Regions from separate parts of the Microbacterium sp. NPDC003461 genome, predicted to be linked through region 1. Evidence: predicted binding sites of a transcription regulator. Region 1 holds the regulator's gene; the other holds the start of a gene.
The links. Region 1 encodes LexA, which represses DNA repair genes until DNA is damaged. Its sites were predicted from a motif close to TCGAACANNTGTTCGA; they were not measured.
Positions count from the first base shown of each region.

Region 2: the regulator LexA is predicted to act here: its motif matches at 2,000-2,015, upstream of ruvA (Holliday junction branch migration protein RuvA).

Region 1 covers NZ_JBSFPT010000021.1:37,693-45,418, reverse strand. Annotated here, with positions in the region: gene hisH (imidazole glycerol phosphate synthase subunit HisH) at 1-565, opposite strand, end outside; gene hisB (imidazoleglycerol-phosphate dehydratase HisB) at 562-1,167, opposite strand; gene ACWDR7_RS09650 (histidinol-phosphate transaminase) at 1,203-2,315, opposite strand; gene ACWDR7_RS09645 (LysM peptidoglycan-binding domain-containing protein) at 2,406-2,768, opposite strand; gene lexA (transcriptional repressor LexA) at 3,008-3,703, shown strand; gene ACWDR7_RS09635 (alpha/beta hydrolase family protein) at 3,758-5,746, shown strand; gene hflX (GTPase HflX) at 5,838-7,376, opposite strand; gene ACWDR7_RS09625 (class I SAM-dependent methyltransferase) at 7,504-7,726, shown strand, end outside.
Region 2 covers NZ_JBSFPT010000002.1:68,962-76,687, reverse strand. Annotated here, with positions in the region: gene ACWDR7_RS01650 (bifunctional folylpolyglutamate synthase/dihydrofolate synthase) at 1-419, shown strand, start outside; gene ACWDR7_RS01645 (DUF4233 domain-containing protein) at 416-796, shown strand; gene ndk (nucleoside-diphosphate kinase) at 838-1,254, shown strand; gene ruvC (crossover junction endodeoxyribonuclease RuvC) at 1,346-1,900, shown strand; gene ruvA (Holliday junction branch migration protein RuvA) at 2,037-2,654, shown strand; gene ruvB (Holliday junction branch migration DNA helicase RuvB) at 2,647-3,687, shown strand; gene ACWDR7_RS01620 (preprotein translocase subunit YajC) at 3,785-4,195, shown strand; gene secD (protein translocase subunit SecD) at 4,217-5,932, shown strand; gene secF (protein translocase subunit SecF) at 5,932-6,921, shown strand; gene ACWDR7_RS01605 (RelA/SpoT family protein) at 6,977-7,726, shown strand, end outside.

The DNA.
Region 1 (7,726 bases):
CGACGGCGGCGATGAACCGCCCGCCGTGCGCGGCCCACGTGACGGCGGGCTCGGGGAACGGGGGCTGCACGTCGAGCGTCCACTCCTGCGCGGCGTACGAGTGCACGAAGTAGAACCGCTCCTCGCCGATGCCGCGGAACAGCACGGAGCTCTCGGGCGCCTCGACGGTGTTCCAGCCCATGTGGGGAACGACGGGCGCATCGAGCTCGCGGACGACGCCGGGCCACTCCCCGAGGCCCTCGGTGTCGGCGCCGCGCTCGATCCCGCGCTCGAAGAGGATCTGCATGCCCACGCAGATGCCCATGACGGGCCGGCCGCCCGCCAGCCGGCGCTCGATCAGCTCGCCGCCGCGGATGGCGTTCAACTGCTCCATGACGGCGCGGAACGCGCCCACGCCGGGCACGAGCAGGCCGTCGGCATCGCGCACGAGCCCGCGGTCGTTCGTCAGGCGCGCGTCGGCGCCGGCCGCCTGCAGGGCCTTGACGGCGGAGTGGACGTTGCCCGATCCGTAGTCCAGGACCGCGACGAGCGGCCGCTCCTGGCCGGCGGAAGCCGCGTCGGTCACAGCGCGCCCTTCGTGGACGGCACGCCCGTCACGAGCGGGTCGAGGGCCTTGGCCTGGCGGAACGCGCGCGCGAGCGCCTTGAACTCCGCCTCGGCGATGTGATGCGGGTCGCGGCCGCCCAGCACGCGCACGTGCACGGTGAGGCCGGCGTTGAACGCGATCGCCTCGAAGGTGTGGCGCACGAGCGATCCCGTGAAGTGCCCGCCGATGAGGTGCTGCTCGAATCCGGCCGGCTCGCCGGTGTGGACGAGGTAGGGCCGCCCGGAGATGTCGACGACGGCCTGCGCGAGCGCCTCGTCGAGCGGCACGAGCGCGTCGCCGTAGCGCGAGATGCCCGACTTGTCGCCGAGCGCCTCGCGGATCGCCTGCCCCAGCACGATCGCGACGTCCTCGGCGGTGTGGTGCGCGTCGATGTGCGTGTCGCCGCTCGCCTTCACCGTGAGGTCGGTCAGCGAGTGCTTCGCGAACGCCGTGAGCATGTGGTCGAAGAACGGCACGCTCGTGTCGATGCTGCTCGCGCCGGTGCCGTCGAGGTCCAGTTCGAGCTCGACGGACGACTCGCTCGTCGAGCGGCTGCGGCGGGCGGTGCGGGCTGCGGTCATACCCTCGAGTCTATTGCGCGGGGCGGGATCCCGGCTCAGTTGCCGATCTCCGCGAGCGCCTCGAGGAACGCCGTCGTCTCGTCCTCCGTGCCCGCCGTGACGCGCAGGTGGCCGGGGATGCCGATGTCGCGCACGAGGATGCCGCGGTCGCGCAGCGCCGACCAGGTGCGCGAGGGATCGGTCACCCCGCCGAACAGGACGAAGTTCGCCCACGACGGGTAGACGGTGTAGCCGAGCGCCTCGAGCGTGGCCGACATGCGGTCGCGCTGCTCGACGATCTCGTCGACCGTGCGCAGCATCGTGTCGGCGTGGCGCAGGGCCGCGGAGGCCGCCGCCTGCGTGAGGGCGGACAGGTGGTAGGGCAGCCGGACGAGACGCAGCGCGTCGATGAAGGCGGGATCGGCGGCGAGGTAGCCGACGCGCGCGCCGGCGAAGGCGAACGCCTTGCTCATGGTGCGCGAGACGGCCAGGCGCGGGCGCCCCTCCAGCAGGCTCAGGGCCGACGGCTCCTCGCGCGGCGCGAACTCGCGGTACGCCTCGTCGACGATGACGATCCCGTCGGTGGCGTCGTAGACCGCCTCGACGACGTCGAGCGACAGCGGCGTGCCCGTGGGGTTGTTGGGCGCGCAGAGGAAGACGACGTCGGGCCGCGCGTCGGCGACCTGACGGGCCGCGTCCTCGGGATCGATCTCGAAGCGCGGGCCGCGCTCGCCCGTCACCCAGTCGGAGCCGACGCCGCGGGCCAGCAGCCCATACATCGAGTAGGTGGGTGCGAAGCCGAAGGCCGAGCGCCCCGGCCCGCCGAAGGCCTGCAGCGCCTGCTGGAGCACCTCGTTCGAGCCGTTGGCCGCCCAGAGCTGCTCGGGCACGAGTCCGTGGCCGAGGTAGTCGGCGAATCCCTCGCGCAGCTGGGTGAACTCGCGGTCGGGGTAGCGGTTCACGTCGCGCAGGGCGCGCGAGACGGCGTCGGCGATGTCGTCGGCGACATCGTCGGGCACCGGATGCGTGTTCTCGTTGACGTTCAGCGCGACCGGAACCGCCATCTGCGGCGCCCCGTAGGGCGTCTGCCCGCGCAGGTCGGCGCGGAGCGGCAGGTCGTCGAGGGTGATCGCGGGAGCGATCGAGGTATTCGCCGGGTCGGAGGTCACGCCCTCCATGTTAGATCCGAGCGGCCCCTCGATGCCGGACGATCGCCGTGCCCGTCATCGCGAGGACGACGATGCCGCCCCGGCCCCCGCTCAGTCGGCGTAGCCCGCGGGAACCGCGATCTGCTGGCCGGGGCTCACGAGCCCGCCGGCGAGGTTGTTGAGCCGCTTCAGCTCGTACACCACGTCGCGCGGGTCGTGACCGGGCGCCACGTCCTGCGCGATGCTCCACAGCGAATCGCCCGCGGTGACCGTGACGAGGTGGAACGCCGAGGCGTCGGCGCCCGCCTCGCCCGATGCCAGGGCCGCGCCGCCGCCGAGCACGGCCGCCGCGAGACCCGCGACGACCGGGGCGGCCGCCAGCGCCGCCAGCACGCGGCGGCCGCGCACCGTGAGGCGCAGCCGGGTGCGGGGCGCGGAGGGGGCTGCCGCTGCCGTGAGGATGGCGGTGCTCATGTCGTGCTCCTTCTGTCTGGGCGGCTTCGCATCCGACGCTCGGCCGGGAGGCCGGATGCGAAGCTCTGTACCGAATATACGTTCGACGGTTCGAACATGTCAACGCTATCTCCGACATCCGACATCGGATCCGCCGGGACACGCTCGAACAAATCTCCCGAAGACCCCGACGAATCGGCTACCTTCGAGGTCGAGGGTCACGTAATCACGGACCTCCGACATCCGAACGAGGAGCACAGATGAGCGACGCCGCGGCCGACATCGCCGGCACCGACGACAAGCCCCGCACGCGGCGTCGCCGGAACCTCAGCGAGAAGCAGATGGCCATCCTCGAGGTCATCCAGCGCTCGATCCAGCGCCACGGCTACCCGCCGAGCATGCGCGAGATCGGCGACGCCGTCGGGCTGAAGTCGCTCTCGAGCGTGACGCACCAGCTCGGCCAGCTCGAGCTCAGCGGCTACCTGCGCCGCGACCCCGGCAAGACGCGCGCCATGGAGGTGCTCATCGACCTGCCCGGTCTGTCGGGCGAGAACCCGGCCGACACGGCGCCCGCCGTCGGCGACGCGGCGATGGTGCCGCTCGTCGGGAACATCGCCGCGGGCGTGCCGATCACGGCGGAGCAGCAGGTCGAGGAGATCTTCCCCCTGCCCCGCCAGCTCGTGGGCAAGGGCGAGCTGTTCATGCTCAAGGTCAACGGCGACTCGATGATCGACGCCGCGATCTGCCACGGCGACTGGGTGGTCGTGCGCGCGCAGAACAACGCCGAGAACGGCGACATCGTCGCGGCGATGCTCGACGGCGAAGCCACCGTGAAGGCCTTCCGCCAGCGCGACGGCCACACGTGGCTGCTGCCGCGCAACTCGGCGTTCGAGCCGATCCTCGGCGACGAGGCGACCGTGCTGGGCAAGGTCGTCGCCGTGCTGCGCGCCGTCTGATCCGCACCGGCGGGCGCCCTGCGGCCCGCCGCCGTCTCGCCTACGGTGGGTGGCATGGCCTCCGAAGCGACCGCCCCCGCCCGCACGATCGCGCCCTACGGCACGTGGCGATCGCCGATCACCGCGGCCGACGTGGCCGGCGGATCGCTGCGCGTGGACGGCGCGCGCTTCGTGGGCGACGAGGTCTGGTGGAGCGAGGGCCTGCCGGCCGAGCGCGGCCGCACGGCCCTGATGCGCGGCGAGGCCGGCCGCGAGCCCGAGGTGCTGCTGCCCGCCCCCTGGAGCGTGCGCTCCCGCGTGCACGAGTACGGCGGCGGTGCGTGGACCGCCGGCGACGACGGCGTCGCCTACTTCGTCGAGCACGCCGACCAGCGCGTCTACAGGTTCGCGCCGGGCACGGATCCCGAGCCGCTCACCCCGGCGGACGGCGGCATGTGCTTCGGCGACCTCACCCTCGCCGAGGGCGCGCTGTGGGCCGTGCGCGAGACGCGCACCGGCGCCCCGGTGCCCGCGCGCGACATCGTGCGCATCCCCCTCGACGGGTCGGCCGCGCACGACGCGGCCGCCGTCGCGAGCGTCGTGGCGGGCAGCGACTTCCTCGCCTATCCGGCCCCGCGCGGCGATCGGATCGCGTGGATCGCGTGGGACCATCCCGACATGCCGTGGGACGCCGCCGAGCTGCGCGTCGGCCGCCTCGACGAGCGCGGCCGCGTGACCGAGCACGTGGTGATCGCCGGCGGGCGCACCGCGGCGGGCACCGTCTCGGCGCTGCAGCCCGAGTGGACGGGCGACGACGAGCTGATGTTCCTCGCCGACATCCCGCACCCGGGGCAGGATGCGCGCTGGAACCTGCACTGGGCGCGCGTCGACGGCCTGTCGGCGGTCGGGCCCGAGCCGATCATGACGGTCGACGCCGACACGGGCGGGCCCCTGTGGAACCTCGGCGCGCGCTGGTACGCGACCACGACCGACGGCCGGATCCTCGCGGTGCAGACGAACGGATCGGATCAGCTCGTCGTGATCGATCCCACGTGCGGCGCCGAGGACGCCCTCGACACGCCCCTCACGGGCGGCGTGCTCGTGCGCGACGTGCGGGGCCAGCGCGTGCTGCTGACCGGCGCCGGCGCGCGCGTGCCGGGCGGCCTGTGGCTGCTCGACGTCGACGCGCACACGATCGAGCCGGTGCGGGGCGGCGTGCCCGTCGGCGACCTCGACCCCGCCTGGCTGCCGGTCTCGCGCGCCATCACCTGCCCCGGTCCGAACGGTCCCGTGCACGCGTTCGACTACCCGCCGACGAGCCCCGAGTTCGACGCACCCGAGGGCGAGCTGCCGCCCTACCTCGTGCTGGTGCACGGCGGTCCCACCACCCACGTCTCGGGCACGCTCTCGATCGTCATGGCGTACTTCACGAGCCGCGGCATCGGCGTGCTCGACGTGAACTACGGCGGGTCCACGGGCTACGGCAGGGCCTATCGCGAGCGGCTGCGCGGCGGCTGGGGCGTCGTCGACGTGCAGGACACGGCGGCCGCGGCGCGCGGGCTCGCGGAGGCGGGGCTCGCGGACGCGGACCGGATCGCGATCAAGGGCGGATCGGCGGGCGGCTGGACGGTGCTGTGCGCGGTCGCCGACACCGATGCGTTCGCCGCGGGCATCAGCCGCTACGGCGTGGCGGATCTGCGCCGGCTGGTGGCCGACACGCACGACTTCGAGGCGCGCTACCTCGACGGGCTCGTCGGGCCCCTGCCCGAGGCGGAGGAGGTGTACGTCTCGCGGTCGCCGCTGTCGCGCCCCGAGACGCTGCGCACGCCCCTGCTGATCCTGCAGGGCGCGGACGATCCCGTCGTGCCGCCGAGCCAGTCGGAGGCGCTGCGCGACGCGCTCGCGGCCAACGGCGTGCCGCACGCGTACCTGCTGTTCGAGGGCGAGTCGCACGGCTTCCGCCGCGCCGACACGCTGCAGCGCGCCTTCGAGGCGGAGCTGGCGTTCCTCGGCGAGGTGCTCGGCTTCACCACCCCGGACACCCCGCCGCTCGAGCTGGACTGACGACACCCCGCCGAACCCGCCCTCGATCGGCGAGCCCGCGCCGCATCGAGCGCGGGCTCGGCGGACGAGCGCGGGTTCGGCGGGGGTGGGGTCAGAGCGTGTAGGGCTCCAGCTCCGCCGCGAGGCGGGCGTTGACGCGCGCGTGGACGAACGTGCCCTCGGTCTCGTGGCGGCGCTCGAGGAGCTGGCCGGTCTCGTGGATGGCCGAGACGAGCTCGCCGCGGCTGTACGGCACGACGGCGCGCAGCTCGACCTCGGGCAGCGGCAGCGCGTCCTCGACGACGCGACGCAGCTCGTCGATGCCCTCGCCCGTGCGGGACGAGACGAACACCGCGCGCGGCTCGAGACCGTGCAGCACGAGCCGGGTGTCGTCGTCGACGAGGTCGGCCTTGTTGAAGACGACGATCTCGGGCACCTCGCGCGCCCCCACCTCGCCCATCACGTCGCGCACCGTGGCGATCTGCCCGGCGGGATCGGGGTGGTGCGCGTCGACGACGTGCAGCAGCACGTCGGCGTCGGCGACCTCCTCGAGGGTCGAGCGGAACGCCTCGACGAGCTGGTGCGGCAGGTTGCGGACGAAGCCCACGGTGTCGGCGAGCGTGTACACGCGCCCGTCGCTCGTCTCCGTGCGGCGCACGGTCGCATCGAGCGTGGCGAACAGCGCGTTCTCGACGAGCACGCCGGCGCTCGTGAGGCGGTTCAGCAGGCTCGACTTGCCGGCGTTCGTGTACCCCGCGATCGCCACCGACGGGATCGTATTGCGCTTGCGCTCGGAGCGCTTGGCATCGCGCGCAGGCGCGAAGTCGCGGATCTGGCGGCGCAGCTGCGCCATGCGCGTGCGGATGCGACGCCGATCCAGCTCGATCTTCGTCTCACCCGGTCCGCGCGAGCCCATGCCCGCTCCGCCCGCGCCGACCTGGCCACCGGCCTGGCGGCTCATCGACTCACCCCAGCCGCGCAGGCGCGGCAGCAGGTACTCGAGCTGGGCGAGCTCGACCTGCGCCTTGCCCTCGCGCGTCTTCGCGTGCTGCGCGAAGATGTCGAGGATCACGGCGGTGCGGTCGATCACCTTCACCTTGACGACGTCCTCGAGCGCGCGGCGCTGCGAGGAGGCCAGCTCGGTGTCGGCGATGACCGTGTCGGCGCCGACGGACGCCACGAGGTCCCTCAGCTCCTCGGCCTTGCCGCGGCCGAGGTACGTCGCGGGGTCGGGGTGCGGGCGGCGCTGCAGCACGCCGTCGAGCACGACGGCGCCGGCGGTCTCGGCGAGCGCCGCCAGCTCGCGCAGCGAGTTCTCGGCGTCGACGAGCGAGCCCTGGGAGTAGACGCCCACGAGCACGACGTTCTCCAGCCGCAGCTGCCGGTACTCGACCTCGGTGACGTCCTCGAGCTCGGTCGACAGCCCCGGGACGCGGCGCAGCGCGGCGCGCTCCTCGCGATCCCACTGCTCGCCGTCCGATGTGCCGTAGGCCGTCGCGTCGTCCTGCAGCGCCTGGGCGCCGCCGAAGGTGCGCAGCCCCGAGCGCGCATCGACGCTCGCCAGCACGCGCTCGACCGGATCGATCGAGTCCTCGGTCGCGTCGTCGCGGCGCGAGGTGGTGTCCGGCTCGGACGAGGTGGATTCCGTCATGTGCTCCCTGTCTTCGTGCACGTGCAAGCCCTTCAGCTTAGGTGATCCGCCGCGATCGCGGCAGATGGTGTCCTGCGCAGGAACTGCGCGTTACGGCGGACCGTCGACTCCGGTACGCTGGCCGCCTATGGGAGATCACTACTTCAGCGAGGCTCCCGCCAGCGCCGAGAAGCTTCGGCGCATCCGCATCCCCCTCGCCGGCCGTGAGGTCGAGGTGACGACCGCGGCCGGCGTCTTCAGTCCCGAACGTCTCGACACCGGCACCAAGGTTCTCCTCGACAGCACCCCGGAGCCGCCCGCGGGCGGCGACTTCCTGGACCTCGGATGCGGATGGGGGCCCATCTCGCTGA
Region 2 (7,726 bases), on a different contig from region 1:
TGGGCATCGACCCGACGGTCGTCGTCGACGCGGCGCACAACCCGCACGGCGCCGCCGCGCTGGCGCAGGCGCTGCGCGAGTCCTTCGACTTCGAGGAGTGGGGCGTCGTGCTCGGTGTGCTCGCCGACAAGGACGCGGCCGGCATCGTGGCGCAGCTCGCGCCCGTCGCGGCGCACGTGTTCGCGACGAACCCCGAGTCCGACCGGTCGGCCTCACCGGACGACCTCGCCGACATGGCCGAGGCCGCCGGACTGCGCGTGACGGTCCACCCGAGTCTGGCCGACGCCGCCGACGCGGCGCGCGAGTGGGCCGCATCGGCACCCAAGCGCGGCGTCGTGGTCGCCGGATCCGTCGTGCTCGCGGGCGAGGCGCTCGTGCTGGCCGAGAGCGAGGACTGGAAGTCGGGGTGGAGCGCATGAGCCGCCCGCTCCGCTACCGCCCGCTGCCCGAGAAGCTGGGCCAGGTCGTGCTCGTGTTCGAGGCGATCGTCGTCTTCCTCGGCGGCCTCACCGTGCACGGGCTCCAGGCGATGCCGGACGGCATGCCCTCCTGGTGGGGGATCGTCGCCGGATCGGTGGTCGCGGTCCTCATGTTCGCCGTCTCCGGTCTGCTGCGCTGGGACTGGGGATTCGCCCTCGGCTGGGCGCTGCAGGCGGTCGTCGCCCTCGGCGCGCTGCTCGTGCCGGCGATCCTGCTCATCGCGCTGATCTTCGGCGGGATGTGGGCGTATGCGACGATCGGTGGGGCGCGCATCGAGAGCCGCGTGAGCGCGCAGCGCGCCGGAGCCGACGGCTGACGTCGCCGACTCGAGATCCGCAACACACGAAGGGACCATCCATGGCCACCGAAGAGACCCTCGTCCTCGTCAAGCCCGACGGCGTCGCGCGCGGCCTGACGGGCGCGATCCTGGCTCGCATCGAGGCGAAGGGCTACTCCCTCGTCGACATCCGGCTGGTCGAGCCCAGCCGCGAGCTCCTCGCGAAGCACTACGCCGAGCACGAGGGCAAGCCGTTCTACGAGCCGCTCCTGGAGTTCATGATGTCGGGGCCCGTCGTCGCGATCCGGGTCGCCGGCAACCGCGTCATCGAGGGCTTCCGCTCGCTCGCCGGCACGACGGATCCCACCACCGCCGCACCCGGCACGATCCGCGGCGACTACGGCCGCGACTGGGGCGTGGCCGTGCAGCAGAACCTCGTGCACGGCTCGGACTCGCCCGAGTCGGCCGCGCGCGAGCTCGAGATCTGGTTCGCCTGACGCCCGAGGCTCACTCAGCGCTCCCTTCCGCGCGCCTCACCGGCCCGCGGGAGGGGGCGCTTAGCGTGGCGGGGTGAGCACGCGGCGCATCATGGGCATCGATCCGGGGCTGACGCGCTGCGGCGTCGGGATCGTCGACGTCGCGCGCGACCGCTCGGCCACGCTCGTGCACGTCGGCGTGATCCGCTCGGCGCCGGACGCACCGGTGGCGGAGCGGCTTGCCGCGATCGCGCGCGGCATCCGCGAGGCCCTCGCCGCGCACCGACCCGAGGTGCTCGCGGTCGAGCGCGTGTTCGCGCAGCACAACCTGCAGACCGTCATGGGCACGGCGCAGGCCTCGGGCGTGGCGCTCATGCTCGCGGCGGAGCACGGCATCCCCGCCGCGACGCACACGCCGAGCGAGGTCAAGGCCGCCATCACGGGCTACGGCTCGGCCGACAAGGCGCAGGTGCAGCACATGGTGGCGCGCGTGCTGCGGCTCGACGAGCTGCCCAAACCCGCCGATGCGGCCGACGCCCTCGCGCTCGCGCTCTGCCACGCGTGGCGGGGCGCCCCCGCGGCCGCACCCGAGGGCGCGCTCACCCCGGCGCAGCGCGCGTGGGCCGAGGCCGAGGGGCGCTCCCGCCGCGCCCCGGCGCGCCGCTGAATCGGCGAGACAGCATCGGGAGCCGAGACAGCGGCGTAACGACGCGGTCTCGGCGCGCAGTTGCTGTCTCGCGGCAGGGGGACGGGGAATCCGCGTGGCTCGAACGGATGTGCGAACGGATGCGTAGGGTGGAGGCATGATCTCGTTCCTGCGCGGCGACGTCCTGCACGCCGGCCTCGACTCGGTGGTGCTCGACGTCGGCGGGGTCGGCTTCTCCGTGGCCGTGGTGCCCGAGGTCGCCCGCGGCGCGCGGCCGGGGGAGGAGCTGGCGCTGCACACCCACCTGATCGTGCGCGAGGACGCGCTGTCGCTCTTCGGCTTCGCCACCCGTGCCGAGCTCGACGTGTTCGGCACGCTGCTCGGCGTGAGCGGCGTCGGACCGAAGTCGGCGCTCGGCGTGCTGGGGGCCATGAGCATCGACCGGATCGCGGCGGCCGTGCAGGCCGAAGACGACCGACCGTTCCGGAAGGTGTCGGGCATCGGGCCCAAGACGGCCAAGCTGATCGCCGTGCAGCTGCAGGGCAAGCTCGCGCCGCCGTCGGCCCCCGCCGCCGCCCCGCAGGGCGTGGCCGGAGACGTCCTGGCCCAGGTGACGCAGGCCCTCGCGGGACTCGGCTGGCCCGAGCGCGTGGCCGGCGAGGCCGTCGCGGCCGCCGCCGAGGGGGCCTCGGAGGCCGACCGCGCCTCCGTCCAGGCCCTGCTGCGCCTCACACTCGCGGCACTCGGGCCGGCGAACGGCGGTGCCCGTGTCTGAGCGCGACGCCGCCTCGCCCCAGCCGCAGGACGAGACCGAGCTGGCGATCGAGGGCGCGCTGCGGCCGGCCAGCCTGGCGGACTTCGTGGGCCAGCACAAGGTGCGCGGCCAGCTGCAGCTGCTGCTCGACGCGGCGCGGATCCAGGATCGCCCCGCCGACCACATCCTGCTCGCGGGCCCTCCGGGCCTCGGCAAGACGACGCTCGCGATGATCGTCGCGCACGAGAGCGCCCGCCCGCTGCGCATGTCGAGCGGCCCGGCGATCCAGCACGCGGGCGATCTGGCCGCGCTCCTGTCAAGCCTCACGCCCGGCGAGGTGCTCTTCATCGACGAGATCCACCGCATGGCGCGCTCCGCCGAGGAGATGCTCTACCTGGCCATGGAGGACTTCCGGATCGACATCATGGTGGGCAAGGGCGCCGGCGCGACGAGCATCCCGCTCGACCTCGCGCCGTTCACGCTCGTGGGCGCCACGACGCGCTCGGGCCTGCTTCCCAACCCGCTGCGGGATCGCTTCGGCTTCACGGCGCACCTGGAGTTCTACGAGCCCGAGGAGCTGGAGCGCGTCGTCGAGCGCTCGGCGGCCATGCTCGGGGTACGGCTCGGCCCGGAGCAGCAGGCCGAGATCGCCATGCGCTCGCGCGGTACGCCGCGCATCGCCAACCGGCTGCTGCGCCGCGTGCGCGACTACGCGCTCGTGCACGCGCACGGTGCGGCGCCCGAGCTGAGCGACGTGCGCGCCGCCCTGGAGCTGTACGACGTCGACGCGATCGGCCTCGACCGGCTCGACCGCGCCGTGCTCGACGCGCTCGTGCGCCGCTTCCGCGGCGGACCCGTCGGGCTGAGCACGCTCGCCGTGGCCGTCGGCGAGGAGGCCGACACCGTCGAGAGCGTCGTGGAGCCGTACCTCGTGCGCATCGGCTTCATGGGCCGCACGCCGCGCGGGCGGGTCGCGACGCCGGAGGCGTACGCGCATCTGGGCGTCGCGCACCCGCTCGGGGCGTCGGGGGCCGTTCCCCTCGATGACCTATAATCGCTGAAGACTTGCGCCGGCCCGACTCGGCGTCTCTCACGCTCTCGCCGCCGACGGCGGGCGTCCACCCCCGAAAGGTCGCTGCATCCGTATGGACATGAATCTGCTCCTCCTCGTCGTCTTGGCCGTGATGGTCGTGTTCATGTTCATCAGCTCGCGCCGCAACGCCAAGAAGCGCCAGGAGCTGGAGGAGCAGCGCCGCACGCAGATGGTGCCGGGCGCGCGCGTCATGACGCGTTCGGGCCTGTTCGGCACGCTCGTCGAGTTCGACGCCGAGGACCTCACGCAGCCGGCCAAGGTGGAGATCGCCCCCGGCGTGATCGCCGAGGTGCACGCGCAGGCGGTGGATCTGGTGCCCGAGACGGTGGCCGCCGAGACCGCCGCGGACGAGGCGGAGGACGTCGCGACCGACGACGACGTCACCGAGCAGGAGACCACGGACGCCGACGGCTACACGCTCAACGGGGAGCGCATCGAGAAGCTCCGCGGCGACGACGACGCCAAGTAACCCCCGCACGGAAGCTGAGACGTGGCGACACCGACCCCTGTGCGGCGCGCGTGGCGCGCCCTGACGGGACTCCTCATCCTGACCGCCGTGCTCGCGGGCGCCAACGCGCTCGGCGTGTACGTGTTCAAGCAGTCGTCCTGGCTGCCCGAGCTCGCGCTCGACCTGCAGGGCGGCACGCAGATCGTGCTCGAGGCGCAGACCGAGGGCGCGGACCCGTCGGGCGAGCAGATGCAGCAGGCGGTGTCGATCATCCGCCAGCGCGTCGACGCGTCGGGCGTCGCCGAGGCCGAGGTCACGACCCAGGGCGCGCGCAACATCGTCGTGCAGATGCCCGGGCGCATCGACGACGAGACGCGCGACCGGATCGAGGCGAGCGCGCAGCTCGAGCTGCGCTCGGTCATCTACGCGGGCGATGCGGCCACGAGCTTCGTGGGCGAGGACGGCGAGGAGACGCCATACCCGGCGCCGGACACCGCGCTGCCCGCGACGCCCTCCATCGAGCCGACCGACGGGTCCGATCCGAACTGGGTGTCGGACTACCTGTGGTCCCGCTACCTCGCGTTCGACTGCGCCGATCCGGACGTCGACCCCGCGTCGGCGGCGGCGGACGAGCCGGTCATCGCATGTGACGGCGCGGGCTCGAAGTACGTGCTCGGCCCGGTGGAGATCACGGGCGATTCCATCGACGACGCCGCCGCGACCGTGGACCAGACGAACGGCCAGTGGGCCGTGCAGCTCGACCTCGACGACCACGGCACCACCGTGTTCGGTCAGGTCAGCCAGCGCCTCTACGCGCTCGGGCAGCAGAACCCGTCCGACCCGCGCAGCATGTTCGCGTTCGTCCTGGACGGCGACGTCATCTCGGCCCCGCAGATGAACGCGGTCATCATGGACGGCCGCCCGAGCATCTCGGGATCGTTCAACCAGGAGAGCGCCTCGGAGCTCGCCGATCAGCTCAAGTTCGGCGCGCTGCCGCTGAGCTTCACGGTGGTCAGCTCCGACACCATCTCGGCCACCCTCGGCGAGCAGCAGCTGCAGATCGGCCTCCTCGCCGGCCTCATCGGCCTCGCGCTCGTGGCGCTCTACTCGCTGCTGTCGTACCGCGCGCTCGGCTCGGTCATCATCGCGTCGCTCGTGGTGATGGGCGTGCTCACGTACATCCTGCTCTGCCTGCTCTCGTGGCGTCTCGGCTACCGCCTGTCGCTCGCGGGCGTCGCGGGCCTCATCGTGACGATCGGCTTCACGGCCGACTCGTTCATCGTGTACTTCGAGCGCATCCGCGACGAGCTGCGCGACGGAAAGTCGATCACGTCGGCCGTCGAGGACGGATGGGATCGCGCCAAGCGCACGATCTACATCTCGAAGTCGATCAACGTGCTCGCGGCGGTCGTGCTGTACATCCTCGCCGACGCGACGGTGAAGGGCTTCGCCTTCACCCTCGGCGTCACGACCGCGCTCGACGTGCTCATCTTCGTGATCTTCACGCACCCGGTCATGCAGCTCATCGCCCGCACGCGCTTCTTCGGCGGCGGGCACCGCCTCTCGGGCCTCGACCCCGCCGCGCTGGGCGCCGTCTACCGCGGCCGCGCGGAGTTCAAGCGGTCGGTCGCGCCCGTGGCCAGGGCCAAGCGCTCCGTCGCCGAGGCCGAGCGCCGCCAGACCATCGCAGAGCGCAAGCGGGCCGCCGAGCTCGCGGCCGCCGAGAAACCCGGCAAGACGGGGGAGGGAGACGCCTGATGCGCTCATTCAACGAGCTCGGCAACGACCTCTACACCGGCAAGACCTCGTTCCCCTTCGTGGGACGGCGCAACCTGTGGTTCCTCATCGCCATCGCGCTCGTGCTGCTCTCGGCGCTCGTGCCCTTCGTGCGCGGCATCTCGCCGTCCATCGAGTTCACGGGCGGATCGCAGTTCACGATCTCCGGCCCCGAGACGACGGACCAGCTCATCGCCTCCGACGTGGTCGACGAGATCGTGCCGGAGTCGGCGGCGCGGGTCACGACGATCGGCGGCCAGGACATCCGGGTCCAGACCGCGCAGCTGGGCGACGACGACGCGCGCGAGCTCAGCGACGCACTGGCCGAGGCGTACGGTGTCTCCGCCGACGAGATCACGTCGTCGTTCATCGGCCCCACCTGGGGTGCGGACGTCACGCGGCAGTCGCTGTGGGGGCTCGGCATCTTCCTGGCGCTGACGTTCCTGATCCTCGCGATCTACTTCCGCACCTGGAAGATGTCGGTCGCGGCCATCGTCGGCGTCGTGGACGTGCTCGTCGTGACGATCGGCATCTACGCCCTCGCCGGCTTCGAGGTCTCGCCGGCGGCGGTCATCGGCTTCCTCACGATCCTGGCGTACTCGCTGTATGACACGACCGTCGTGTTCGACAAGATCAGGGAGAACACGCGCGACGACGGGGAGATCTCCGATCGCACGTTCGGCGAATCCGTGAACCTCGCGGTGAACCAGACCCTCGTGCGCTCGATCAACACGTCGATCGTCGCCGCGCTGCCCGTGGCCGCGATCCTCTTCATCGGCGCGCTGTGGCTGGGGGCCGACACGCTCTCGGACATCTCGCTGTCGATCTTCGTCGGCATCATCGTCGCGACGTACTCGACGCTGTTCGTGGCCGCCCCGCTGTACTCGCTGCTGCGCGAGCGGGAGCCCGCCGTCCGGCAGCGCGACGCGCGAGTGCGCGACGCACGCGAGCGTGCGGCTCGGACCGCCTGAGCCCTTCGCCCGCGGGCGTAGGATGAACGAGTCCGCGGGCTGGGGGAGGCGAGCGATGGTCGATACCGTGCAGCCGGCGTCGACGTCGTCCCTGCGACGTCTGGTGCCGCGCATCTTCTCGCGCGCCCCCCGCCACGCCGACCTGACGAAGCTCATCACGACGGTCAAGGCGAACCACCCGCGCGGCGACCTCGCCATCATCGAGCGCGCGTACCGCGTGGCCGACGAGAAGCACCGCGGCCAGAAGCGCCAGAGCGGCGAGCCGTACATCACGCATCCGCTCGCGGTGTCGCAGATCCTCGCCGATCTCGGGCTCGGCCCGCGCGCGATCGCGGCGGCGCTGCTGCACGACACGGTCGAGGACACGGGCTACCCCCTCGACGAGCTGCGCGCGGAGTTCGGCGACGAGGTCGCGCTGCTCGTCGACGGCGTCACCAAGCTCGACAAGGTCAAGTACGGCGAGAGCGCGCAGGCCGAGACCGTCCGCAAGATGATCGTCGCGATGTCGAAGGACATCCGCGTGCTCGTCATCAAGCTCGCCGACCGCCTGCACAACGCCCGCACGTGGGGCTTCGTGCCGCCCGAGAAGGCGAAGAAGAAGGCCACCGAGACCCTCGAGATCTACGCGCCGCTCGCGCATCGCCTCGGCATCCAGGCCATCAAGTCCGAGCTCGAGGACCTCTCGTTCGCCGTGCTGCACCCGAAGATCTACAACGAGATCGACAGCCTCGTGAAGCAGCGCACGCCGCAGCGCGAGCAGTACGTGCAGCACGTGATCGACGATGTCCGCAGCGACCTGCAGTCC